DNA from 3 places in the Pantoea sp. X-Soil-ISGK-259 genome. Region 1 is predicted to be linked to each of the others. Evidence: predicted binding sites of a transcription regulator. Region 1 holds the regulator's gene; each other region holds the start of a gene.
What was found. The regulator LexA, encoded in region 1, represses DNA repair genes until DNA is damaged. The targets are predictions, from matches to a motif close to TNCTGTATGTACATACAGNA.
Positions count from the first base shown of each region.

Region 2: a site for LexA is predicted at 1,253-1,272, ahead of mutH (DNA mismatch repair endonuclease MutH). Genes of this name have one in related genera too.
Region 3: a site for LexA is predicted at 1,609-1,628, ahead of AC6I77_RS07980 (metal-dependent hydrolase). Genes of this name have one in related genera too.

Region 1 covers NZ_AP035986.1:290,051-293,331, forward strand. Annotated here, with positions in the region: gene plsB (glycerol-3-phosphate 1-O-acyltransferase PlsB) at 1-327, opposite strand, end outside; gene AC6I77_RS01285 (diacylglycerol kinase) at 456-824, shown strand; gene lexA (transcriptional repressor LexA) at 930-1,544, shown strand; gene dinF (MATE family efflux transporter DinF) at 1,643-2,965, shown strand; gene AC6I77_RS01300 (CsbD family protein) at 3,130-3,281, shown strand, end outside.
Region 2 covers NZ_AP035986.1:3,241,931-3,245,211, forward strand. Annotated here, with positions in the region: gene ptsP (phosphoenolpyruvate--protein phosphotransferase) at 1-279, opposite strand, end outside; gene rppH (RNA pyrophosphohydrolase) at 292-819, opposite strand; gene mutH (DNA mismatch repair endonuclease MutH) at 1,504-2,181, shown strand; gene AC6I77_RS15325 (TerC family protein) at 2,281-2,991, shown strand; gene AC6I77_RS15330 (YgdI/YgdR family lipoprotein) at 3,110-3,281, shown strand, end outside.
Region 3 covers NZ_AP035986.1:1,719,345-1,722,625, reverse strand. Annotated here, with positions in the region: gene kduI (5-dehydro-4-deoxy-D-glucuronate isomerase) at 1-732, shown strand, start outside; gene kduD (2-dehydro-3-deoxy-D-gluconate 5-dehydrogenase KduD) at 749-1,510, shown strand; gene AC6I77_RS07980 (metal-dependent hydrolase) at 1,651-2,241, shown strand; gene AC6I77_RS07975 (L-cystine transporter) at 2,393-3,281, shown strand, end outside.

The sequences.
Region 1 (3,281 bases):
GAGGTAATCGTGAAAGATTTTTACCGATTCAACGCTGGGCACAAAATAGGGAAATACGCGTGGGCCATTATGAATAAACACGTGGCGCGGCAGCAGCGAACCATCAATCTCCAGCGGAATCAGCGGATCGGGCAGATGATGCCGCAGACACTGTGCGCGTAAAGTCAGTAAGTCAGCCTTCGAATCGTAAGGCAAAACATACATAATAGGTCGGGTCGGATCCAGACCATGTTCAGACACGGGATCGGCCGGAATGGCCTTACTTTTTACCAAAAAGGAGAGTGGTAAATTAAGTAATTTGTAATAGAGTTTACGCCAACCTGACATAGACAACATGAAGCCTCTTGTTAGCAAAGCGCCGCAAGCATACCAGAAAGCGCAGCGAAGATCTGTGGTGGTGCCAATTGCACGCAGCCCAGACATTGACGTCAATTGAATGAAAGGGTTCCCACATCATGGCAAATAATGCCACCGGACTTATCAGAATAGTAAAAGCCGCAGGCTACTCCTGGCAGGGACTGCGTGCCGCCTGGCAGCATGAAGCCGCCTTTCGGCAGGAAGCCCTGGCTGCGCTGGCCGCTATTATTATCGCGTGCTGGCTGGATGTCGATGTGATCGCCCGCATCCTCATGATTGGCGCCGTGGTGCTGGTCGTCATTGTCGAAATCCTCAATAGCGCCATTGAAGCGGTGGTTGACCGGATTGGTCAGGAACATCATCCCCTGGCGGGCCGGGCCAAAGACATGGGCTCGGCGGCGGTACTGATCAGCATCTTACTGGCCCTGTTTGTCTGGGTCGCGCTGCTCTGGACACATTTGCGATAAGCCTTCCATAACGCGCCTGAGGGCGCGTTTTCCCTGACAATCGGTTTCCATTTCGCCAATACCTGTATATACTCACAGCGACTGTATAAACAACCAGGGGGCGGGATGAAAGCATTAACCAGCAGGCAGCAGCAGGTCTATGACCTGATTCGCGACCATATATCTTCAACGGGCATGCCGCCTACGCGTGCAGAGATCGCCGCGCAACTGGGCTTCCGTTCGCCAAATGCGGCTGAAGAGCATCTGAAAGCGCTGGCGCGTAAAGGCGTTATTGAGATCGTTTCGGGTGCATCACGCGGCATTCGTCTGTTAATGGAAGAAGAAGTTTCAGAAGGACTACCGCTGATTGGCCGGGTTGCTGCCGGTGAGCCGATCATGGCGCAGGAACATATCGAAACCCACTACAAAGTGGATCCGGGCCTGTTCAAGCCTTCTGCCGACTTCCTGCTGCGCGTCAGCGGAATGTCGATGAAAGATATCGGGATTATGGACGGCGACCTGCTCGCGGTACATAAAACCCAGGATGTGCGCAACGGTCAGGTTGTCGTGGCACGTATTGATGATGAAGTCACCGTTAAACGCTGGAAAAAGCAGGGTGCTATCGTGCACCTTCTGCCTGAAAACAGCGATTTTGACCCTATCGTGGTCGACACCCGTGCGCAGTCACTGACCATTGAAGGTCTTGCGGTTGGCGTGGTGCGTAACGGCGAGTGGCTTTGATTCTGAGGCCTGCGTGCATTCGCCTTTTCTGATGCTATTCTGTCTGCCCTAATTTTGTTGCCTGCTTTGCTGCAGCGACACTGAGCACGGAACGGCGAATGCGCTTTATCACGGCAACGGATAAAAATCTCTGGCGGCTTGCGCTGCCGATGATCCTTTCAAATATCACCGTTCCCTTACTGGGCGTGGTCGATACTGCAGTTATTGGTCATCTCGACAGCCCTGTCTATCTTGGCGGGGTTGCGGTCGGGACCACAGTGACCAGCTTCCTCTTTATGTTGCTGCTTTTCCTTCGAATGAGTACCACTGGCCTGACGGCACAGGCGTTTGGTGCGGGCGATAAAACCGCTCTGGCACGCGCGCTGACGCAGCCGCTGATCATTGCGCTGCTGGCCGGCGTGCTGTTCATCGCATTGCGTTATCCGATTATTCAGCTGGCGACCCATCTGGTAGGTGGCAATCCTGATGTACTGGAACAGGCGGCGCTGTTTATTCAGATTCGCTGGCTCAGTGCACCTGCAACGCTGGCAAACCTGGTCATCCTGGGCTGGCTGTTGGGCGTTCAGTATGCGCGGGCGCCGGTAATCCTGCTGATAGTGGGCAATCTGGTGAACATCGTGCTCGATCTCTGGCTGGTGATGGGGCTGCACTGGGGTGTCGCGGGAGCAGCAACCGCCACGGCGCTGGCGGAGTACATCACGCTGGGCGTCGGCGGCATCATGGTCTGGCGGGTGTTAAAGCTGCGCGGTATTACGTTTAATCTGCTGAAGCAGAGCTGGCGCGGTGACAGCGGCCGACTGCTGCGACTGAACCGGGATATCATGTTGCGCTCTCTGATGCTGCAGCTCTGTTTCGCCTCGCTGACCGTGCTGGGTGCGCGGCTGGGTCCGGATGTGGTGGCGGTTAACGCGGTATTACTGATGTTCATTACCTTTACTGCCTACGCGCTGGATGGTTTTGCCTACGCGGTTGAAGCTTTTGCCGGCGAAGCGCATGGCGCAAAAGATGGCAGTAAATTGCAGCACGTCTGGCACTCAGCCTGTCGGCAGGCGGTGGTAGTCGCGCTCTTCTTCTCGCTGGTTTATGCCATTTTTGGCCCGCAGATTGTTACCCTGCTGACCTCGCTTGAGTCACTGCAGCAGACAGCTGACCGCTATCTGGTCTGGCAGATAATCATGCCGCTGATCGGCGTCTGGTGTTATCTGCTGGATGGAATGTTCATCGGGGCGACACGTGGACGCGAGATGCGTAACAGCATGGTCGTGGCGGCGGCTGGCTACTTTCTGACGCTGCTCAGCGTACCGTTGCTGGGCAACCACGGTCTCTGGCTGGCGGTGACGGTATTCCTGGCGCTGCGCGGCCTGTCACTGTGGCTCATCTGGCGTAAGCACTGGCGTCAGAACAGCTGGTTTGAGGCGTGATCCAGCAGCGCTGACCCGGGAGGATACGGATTATTCTGTATTATTCTGCATTTTTGAAATTGGCTACTACAATTAACTCTAACAAGCGAAGTTAACCCGCGCTTTGTATCGTTATTTTGTTAAGCAGCAAGATAATTATTTAACCCGAGGATTGGAGGTCTGCCATGAACAAAGATGAAGCGAGCGGCAACTGGAAGCAGTTCAAAGGCAAAATGAAAGAGAAATGGGGCAAGCTGACCGACGATGATATGCAGGTTATCGAAGGTAAACGCGATCAGCTGGTCGGTAAAATCCAGGAACGCTACGGCTATGCAAA
Region 2 (3,281 bases), 3.0 Mb from region 1:
ATGGCTTTGGGCGTCAGCAAGGTTAATCGGTTCGGCCAGACGGCCCACTAAACCGACGATACCCTCGTCAAAAGCCAGCGTTACGGTGCGGCCACGCGGTTTTTTGAGTCCGCGCGTCGCCATCAGGTAATAGCAGCGACGGTCCTGGTCGGCGAGGTAAACGGAACAGACTTCCGTATCCATCGCCAGACAGATTTCATTGACCAGGATGTCGAGTGCTTCATTGAGACGCGGCGCACTCGCCACTTTTTCTACAATTTCACGCAACTGAGTGAGCATAAAGGGCGTGGCCTATCCTCTCTTACGACGATGGGCAGGATTATTTCGCTGCCCCGCACTCTCCTGCATAGACATCACCACGCCAGCGAATTCCTTCATTACCCGACGATAAACATCGCGCTTGAAGGAGACAACCTGACGCACCGGATACCAGAAGCTGACCCAGCGCCAGCCATCAAATTCAGGCGTGCTGCTGCGCTGCACATTGATATCCGCGTCATTACACATTAACTGCAGAAGAAACCACTTTTGTTTCTGGCCGATACATACCGGCTTTGTGTCCCAACGCACCAAACGTTTTGGCAACTTGTAACGTAACCAGTTGCGGGTAGAAGCAAGTATTCGAACATCTTTCCGATGCAATCCGACTTCTTCGAACAGTTCGCGATACATCGCCTGTTCTGCGGTTTCACCGGGATTGATGCCTCCCTGAGGAAATTGCCAGGAGTGCTGTCCAAAGCGCCTGGCCCATAACACTTGTCCCTGCCGGTTACAGATTACGATACCAACATTCGGGCGGTAGCCATCATCATCGATCACCGGACTACCTCAAAGCAAAATTTGAATGGGCTGATTGTTTCACACTCCTTACAGGCGGTAAACCACTGGATTCATGGGGTATCAGACCATCAAATGCGGGATAACTCACAGAAAACGGCAAAGTTATAAACAAACAGCGTGAAAAAGATCAATCTTATTCACTTTTTCTGTGGATAGCTTTGTGCAGAACGCGGGAGTTAACTGAATAACATTTTCACTGCTCGCAGAATGACTCAAAAGAACCAGCAACGCATCATTATGATATTTAATGAAAATAAATCATTCTGGCTCTCCCTGAGACTTTCCTAAACTGCCAATATTCTCGCGACAACTGACAATTGATTAAAAGATAACCACACTCTTTTTTATCCACAGATAATCGCTCAGGGTTAGGTCAGAGCGGCGAAATTATGCTCAGACAAAGAAAAGTCAAGGCTGTAAATGGAACCAGTACCGCACCAATACGGGGGTTATCCCATTTTTCTGTGGATAACCGGGATGGAGATCCTGTTCATTGTTGCGCGTAAGCTGGGATAACAATGCCTGTCTCATGATGGCGCAAGGGTTATCCGTTAAAAAAAGTGCGATCTATCATGTTATTATCGATCCCTGATGCGGTGAATTTTAGTGAAAGGATTTCCTCACCCTCAACTGTATAAATTTTAATCATTGCGAGTTATCAACATGAGTTACCTGCCAGGACCACCTGAAGATGAAGCCAGCCTGCTGGCGCGTGCGCAGGATTTAGCCGGCTTAACACTGGAAACGCTGGCCGCTCGCGCCGGGCTAACCATGCCTGCGGATCTTAAACGTGATAAAGGCTGGGTCGGCATGCTGCTGGAGTTACATCTTGGTGCCAGCGCGGGCAGCAAAGCGGAACAGGACTTTGCCCATCTGGGTATCGAACTGAAAACCATCCCGATTGATGCGCAGGGAAAACCGCTGGAAACCACCTTTGTCTGCGTCGCCCCGCTGACCGGCAACAGCGGCGTCACCTGGCTCACCAGTCATGTGCGCCATAAACTGGCGAGGGTGTTGTGGATTCCGGTTGAAGGTGGGCGTGAGATTCCGCTGCGGGAACGTCGTGTGGGCGCGCCGCTGTTATGGAGCCCGGATGCAGAAGAAGATGAGATGCTGCGTCAGGACTGGGAAGAGTTGATGGATATGATTGTACTGGGACGCGTTGAGCAGATTACCGCACGGCATGGTGCCTGGTTGCAAATCCGCCCGAAAGCCGCCAACAGTAAGGCGCTGACAGAAGGTATTGGCGATCAGGGCCAGCCAATTATGACCTTGCCGCGCGGCTTCTACCTTAAAAAAAGCTTCACCGGGCCACTGCTGGCGCGGCATTTTCTCCTGTGAATCGCGCCACTCGCGCTGAGCAATCGCAATTTTGTGGGAGATCGGTGAATTGAATGCGTATAATCGCCGTTTACTTTTCGTTTAGGATTGAATGTCGGTATGTTTGAGTGGATTGCTGATCCCAACGCCTGGCTGGCGCTGGGCACCCTGACCATCCTTGAGGTGGTGCTGGGTATTGATAACATCATTTTCCTGTCGCTGGTGGTCGCTAAACTGCCAAAGCACCAGCAAGCCAGCGCACGTCGCATTGGTCTGATGGGCGCGATGCTGATGCGTCTTGGCCTGCTGGCCTCTATTGCGTGGGTTGCCCGTCTGACTAATCCGCTGTTTACGCTGATGGATCATGCGTTTTCAGCGCGCGATCTGATTCTGCTGTTTGGTGGACTGTTCCTGCTGTGGAAATCGAGCATGGAGATCCATGAAACGATCGAAGGCAGTGAAGGCGAACATAACACCCGCGTTCATTCGTTCCTCGGCGCGATTGTACAGATTATGATGCTCGACATTATTTTCAGTCTCGACTCTGTTATCACCGCTATCGGCCTCTCCGATCATCTGTTCATTATGATGGCAGCCGTCGTCATTGCGGTGCTGATGATGATGTTCGCCGCGCGCGCCATTGGTGAGTTTGTTGAACGCCATCCGTCGGTGAAAATGCTGGCCCTCTCCTTCCTGATTCTGGTCGGTTTTACCCTGATTCTGGAGAGTTTTGCGGTCCATGTACCAAAAGGTTACATTTATTTCGCGATGTTCTTCTCGATGGCGGTTGAGTGTCTTAACCTGATGCGCAGTAAGAAAAAGCACGCCTGATAAAGTCAAGGGCGAGCCTGCTCGCCCGGTTACTTTCAGATTTCTGCGATTAACCCTGCCGGCAAAAACATTTATTACTACACTGTTTGCACGTGACCATTTGTGAGGATAAGGCGTGATGAAAGGGTTGGCAGGAGTAGCACTGGTGATGGTAACCGCAGCATTCTTAAGTGGATGCAGTTCTGATTATGTCATGGCGACTAAAGATGGTCGTATGATTATGACCGAAGGTAAGCCAAGCATTGATAAAGAGACCGGTCTGGTTGAGTACACAGATCAGACGGGTCACA
Region 3 (3,281 bases), 1.4 Mb from region 1:
GCCCTGACTTACAGCCACATCGACCGCATCATCATTGGCGGCGTCATGCCGGTAAACGCGCCCGTGACGATGGGTGATGAAATGGGAAAACAGCTGGGCGTCAGCTATTTCCTCGAGCGCCGCGAGCTGGGCATGATCAATATTGGCGGACCGGGGCGTGTGGAAGTGGACGGTAAAGCGTGGGAAATCGGTCACGAAGAGGCGCTTTACATCGGCAAAGGTGCCCGCAACCTGCTGTTCCGCAGTCTGAATCCGTCTCAGCCCGCCAAATTCTATTTCAACAGTGCACCCGCACACAGCACCTTCCCGGACAGGAAAATCACGCTGCAGGAGGCGGCTACCGCCACGCTGGGCGATGCCGCGACCTCGAACCGCCGAACCATTCATAAATTCATCGTGCCGGATGTGCTGCCCACCTGTCAGCTCACCATGGGCTTGACCAAACTGGATGAAGGCAGCCTGTGGAACACCATGCCCTGCCACACCCACGAACGTCGCATGGAAGTCTATTTCTACTTCGATATGAGCGAAGAGAGCGCCGTCTTCCACATGATGGGGCAACCGCAGCAGACCCGTCATCTGCTGGTACATAACGAGCAGGCGGTGATCTCACCCAGTTGGTCAATTCACGCCGGTGTCGGTACCCAGCGTTACACCTTTATCTGGGGCATGGTGGGTGAGAATCAGGTCTTTGATGACATGGATCACGTCAAAATCAGTGAACTGCGCTAAGCAGAGGAGAAATACTATGGTACTGAATACGTTTAGCCTGGAAGGTAAAGTGGCAATGGTAACCGGCTGCAACACCGGTTTAGGTCAGGGCATGGCGCTGGGTCTGGCACAGGCGGGCTGCGATATTGTCGGCGTTAACCGTAACGGCCCGGATGACACCCAAAGCAAGGTGGAGGCGCTGGGTCGCCGCTTCTGGCCGGTGCAGGCCGATCTGTTGCAGACCAGCGTAGTAGCCTCTGTGGTTGAGCAGGCGCTGGCCGCTGCAGGTAAAATTGACATTCTGGTCAATAATGCCGGTATTATTCGCCGGGAAGACGCCCTGGACTTCAGCGAGCAGGACTGGGATGACGTGATGAATATCAATAGCAAGAGCCTGTTTTTCCTGTCTCAGCAGGTTGCCCGTCAATTTATCGCACAGGGACACGGCGGCAAGATTATCAATATCGCGTCCATGCTCTCCTTCCAGGGCGGAATTCGGGTGCCCTCTTATACCGCCTCGAAAAGTGCCGTGATGGGCCTGACCCGTCTCATGGCAAACGAGTGGGCAAAGCATGGCATTAACGTCAATGCCATCGCACCTGGCTACATGGCGACCAACAATACCGAGCAGTTGAGAAATGACGCGTCCCGCAGCGAAGAGATCCTGGGCCGGATACCGGCCGGACGCTGGGGCGTGCCTGATGACATGATGGGCCCGATAGTCTTCATGGCTTCTGCTGCGTCTGATTATGTCAACGGCTACACCCTGGCCGTCGATGGCGGCTGGCTGGCGCGTTAATTTCCCCAACGGGCAGTGTCCTGGCACTGTCCATTTTATTAATAAAATTCACGCTTCGTTACAGCGTCACATGTTCTCATTTACTGGATAAATCCCTATACTGGATGCATCGACAGTTTTCTTTGTAACCAGGTTCTATCATGACGGGCGAAGGCCACATCATTTTTGCCATTGCCAGCGCTATTTTTGCCAAGCGTGCTGAGCTGACACCCGTGCTGGCACAGGCCGACTGGTGGCATCTTGTTCCCTCAGCCCTGCTGACCTGTCTGCTGCCCGACATCGATCATCCTAAATCTCTGCTGGGACAGCGACTCAGCTGGCTCTCTCATCCTATTGCACGGGCGTTCGGCCATCGGGGATTTACCCACAGTCTGCTGGCGATTGCCGCCGGTTTATGGCTTTTTCAGATTAACCTGCCTCAGTCGTCACCGATTCCACCGGATGTGCTGCAGGGTCTGACGCTCGGCTACCTGAGCCATATAGTGGCCGATATGCTGACGCCCGCCGGGGTTCCGCTGCTGTGGCCCTGCCGCTGGCGCTTCCGCCTGCCGATTCTGCGCAGCCAGAAGGGCAATCAGCTGGAGCGGGCATTGTGTCTGGGACTGGTAGGCTATGCACTGTGGTTCCCGGTAGGGATGCCATCTTTTGGTGCAAACGGCTGGCCATCTCAGCTGTTCGATACGCTACAAAATGGCGTAGGGCGATTAATTTCCAGTCATACTGCGCAATAAAAACGCGCAAAACGCCATTTAGTTATAAAACATGCCATTTGGATATAAGGCACCCTCTGCACCTGCTGTTACCATTCCTGCTGTCTTAATTCGTGATTAACATTATGCGGCCTTCCCATGACGGAAGGCCGCATTACTCTGGAGTTTCAGCATGGACCTTCCTCTTACGCTTAATATCGTGGCCTTTGTGGTGCTGCTGGTATTGCTCTCCCGCTTCAGCCGTCATAACTGGAGCCTGTCGAAAAAAGTGCTGACCGGTCTGGTGATCGGCGTACTGTTCGGCCTGGTGTTGCAGTTGATCTACGGCGAAAACAGCGCAGTGGTTAAAGAGTCGATTAGCTGGTTTAACATCGTCGGTAATGGCTATGTCCAGTTGCTGCAGATGGTCGTCATGCCGCTGGTGTTCGTTTCCATTCTGAGTGCGGTCGCTCGTCTGCATAACGCCTCTTCGCTGGGAAAAATCAGCGTGCTGACCATCGGCGTTCTGCTGTTTACCACCGCCATCTCAGCACTGGTCGGCGTCTTCGTCACCGGCCTGTTTGGTCTGAGCGCAGAAGGTCTGGTACAGGGCGTGCAGGAGACCGCGCGTCTCAGTGCGATCCAGAGCAACTATGTCGGCAAAGTGGCTGACCTGACCGTGCCACAGCTGGTGCTCTCCTTTATCCCGAAAAACCCGTTTGCCGATCTGACGGGCGCCAGTCCGACCTCAATCATCAGCGTCGTGATCTTTGCCGCGTTCCTGGGTGTGGCTGCACTGCAGTTGCTTAAAGATGATGAAGTGAAAGGTCAGCGCGTGCTGGTGGCGATCGATACGCTGCAGTCGTGGGTGATGAAGCTGGTGCGTTTAGTGATGAAGCTGACGCCGTATGGTGTGCTGGCGCTGATGACTAAAGTGGTTGCCGGTTCAAACCTGCAGGACATCATCAAACTGGGCAGCTTTGTGGTCGCCTCATACCTCGGTCTGGCCATCATGTTTGGTGTCCACGCCCTGCTGCTGTCGGTTAATGGTATCAACCCAATGCGCTTCTTCCGTAAAGTGT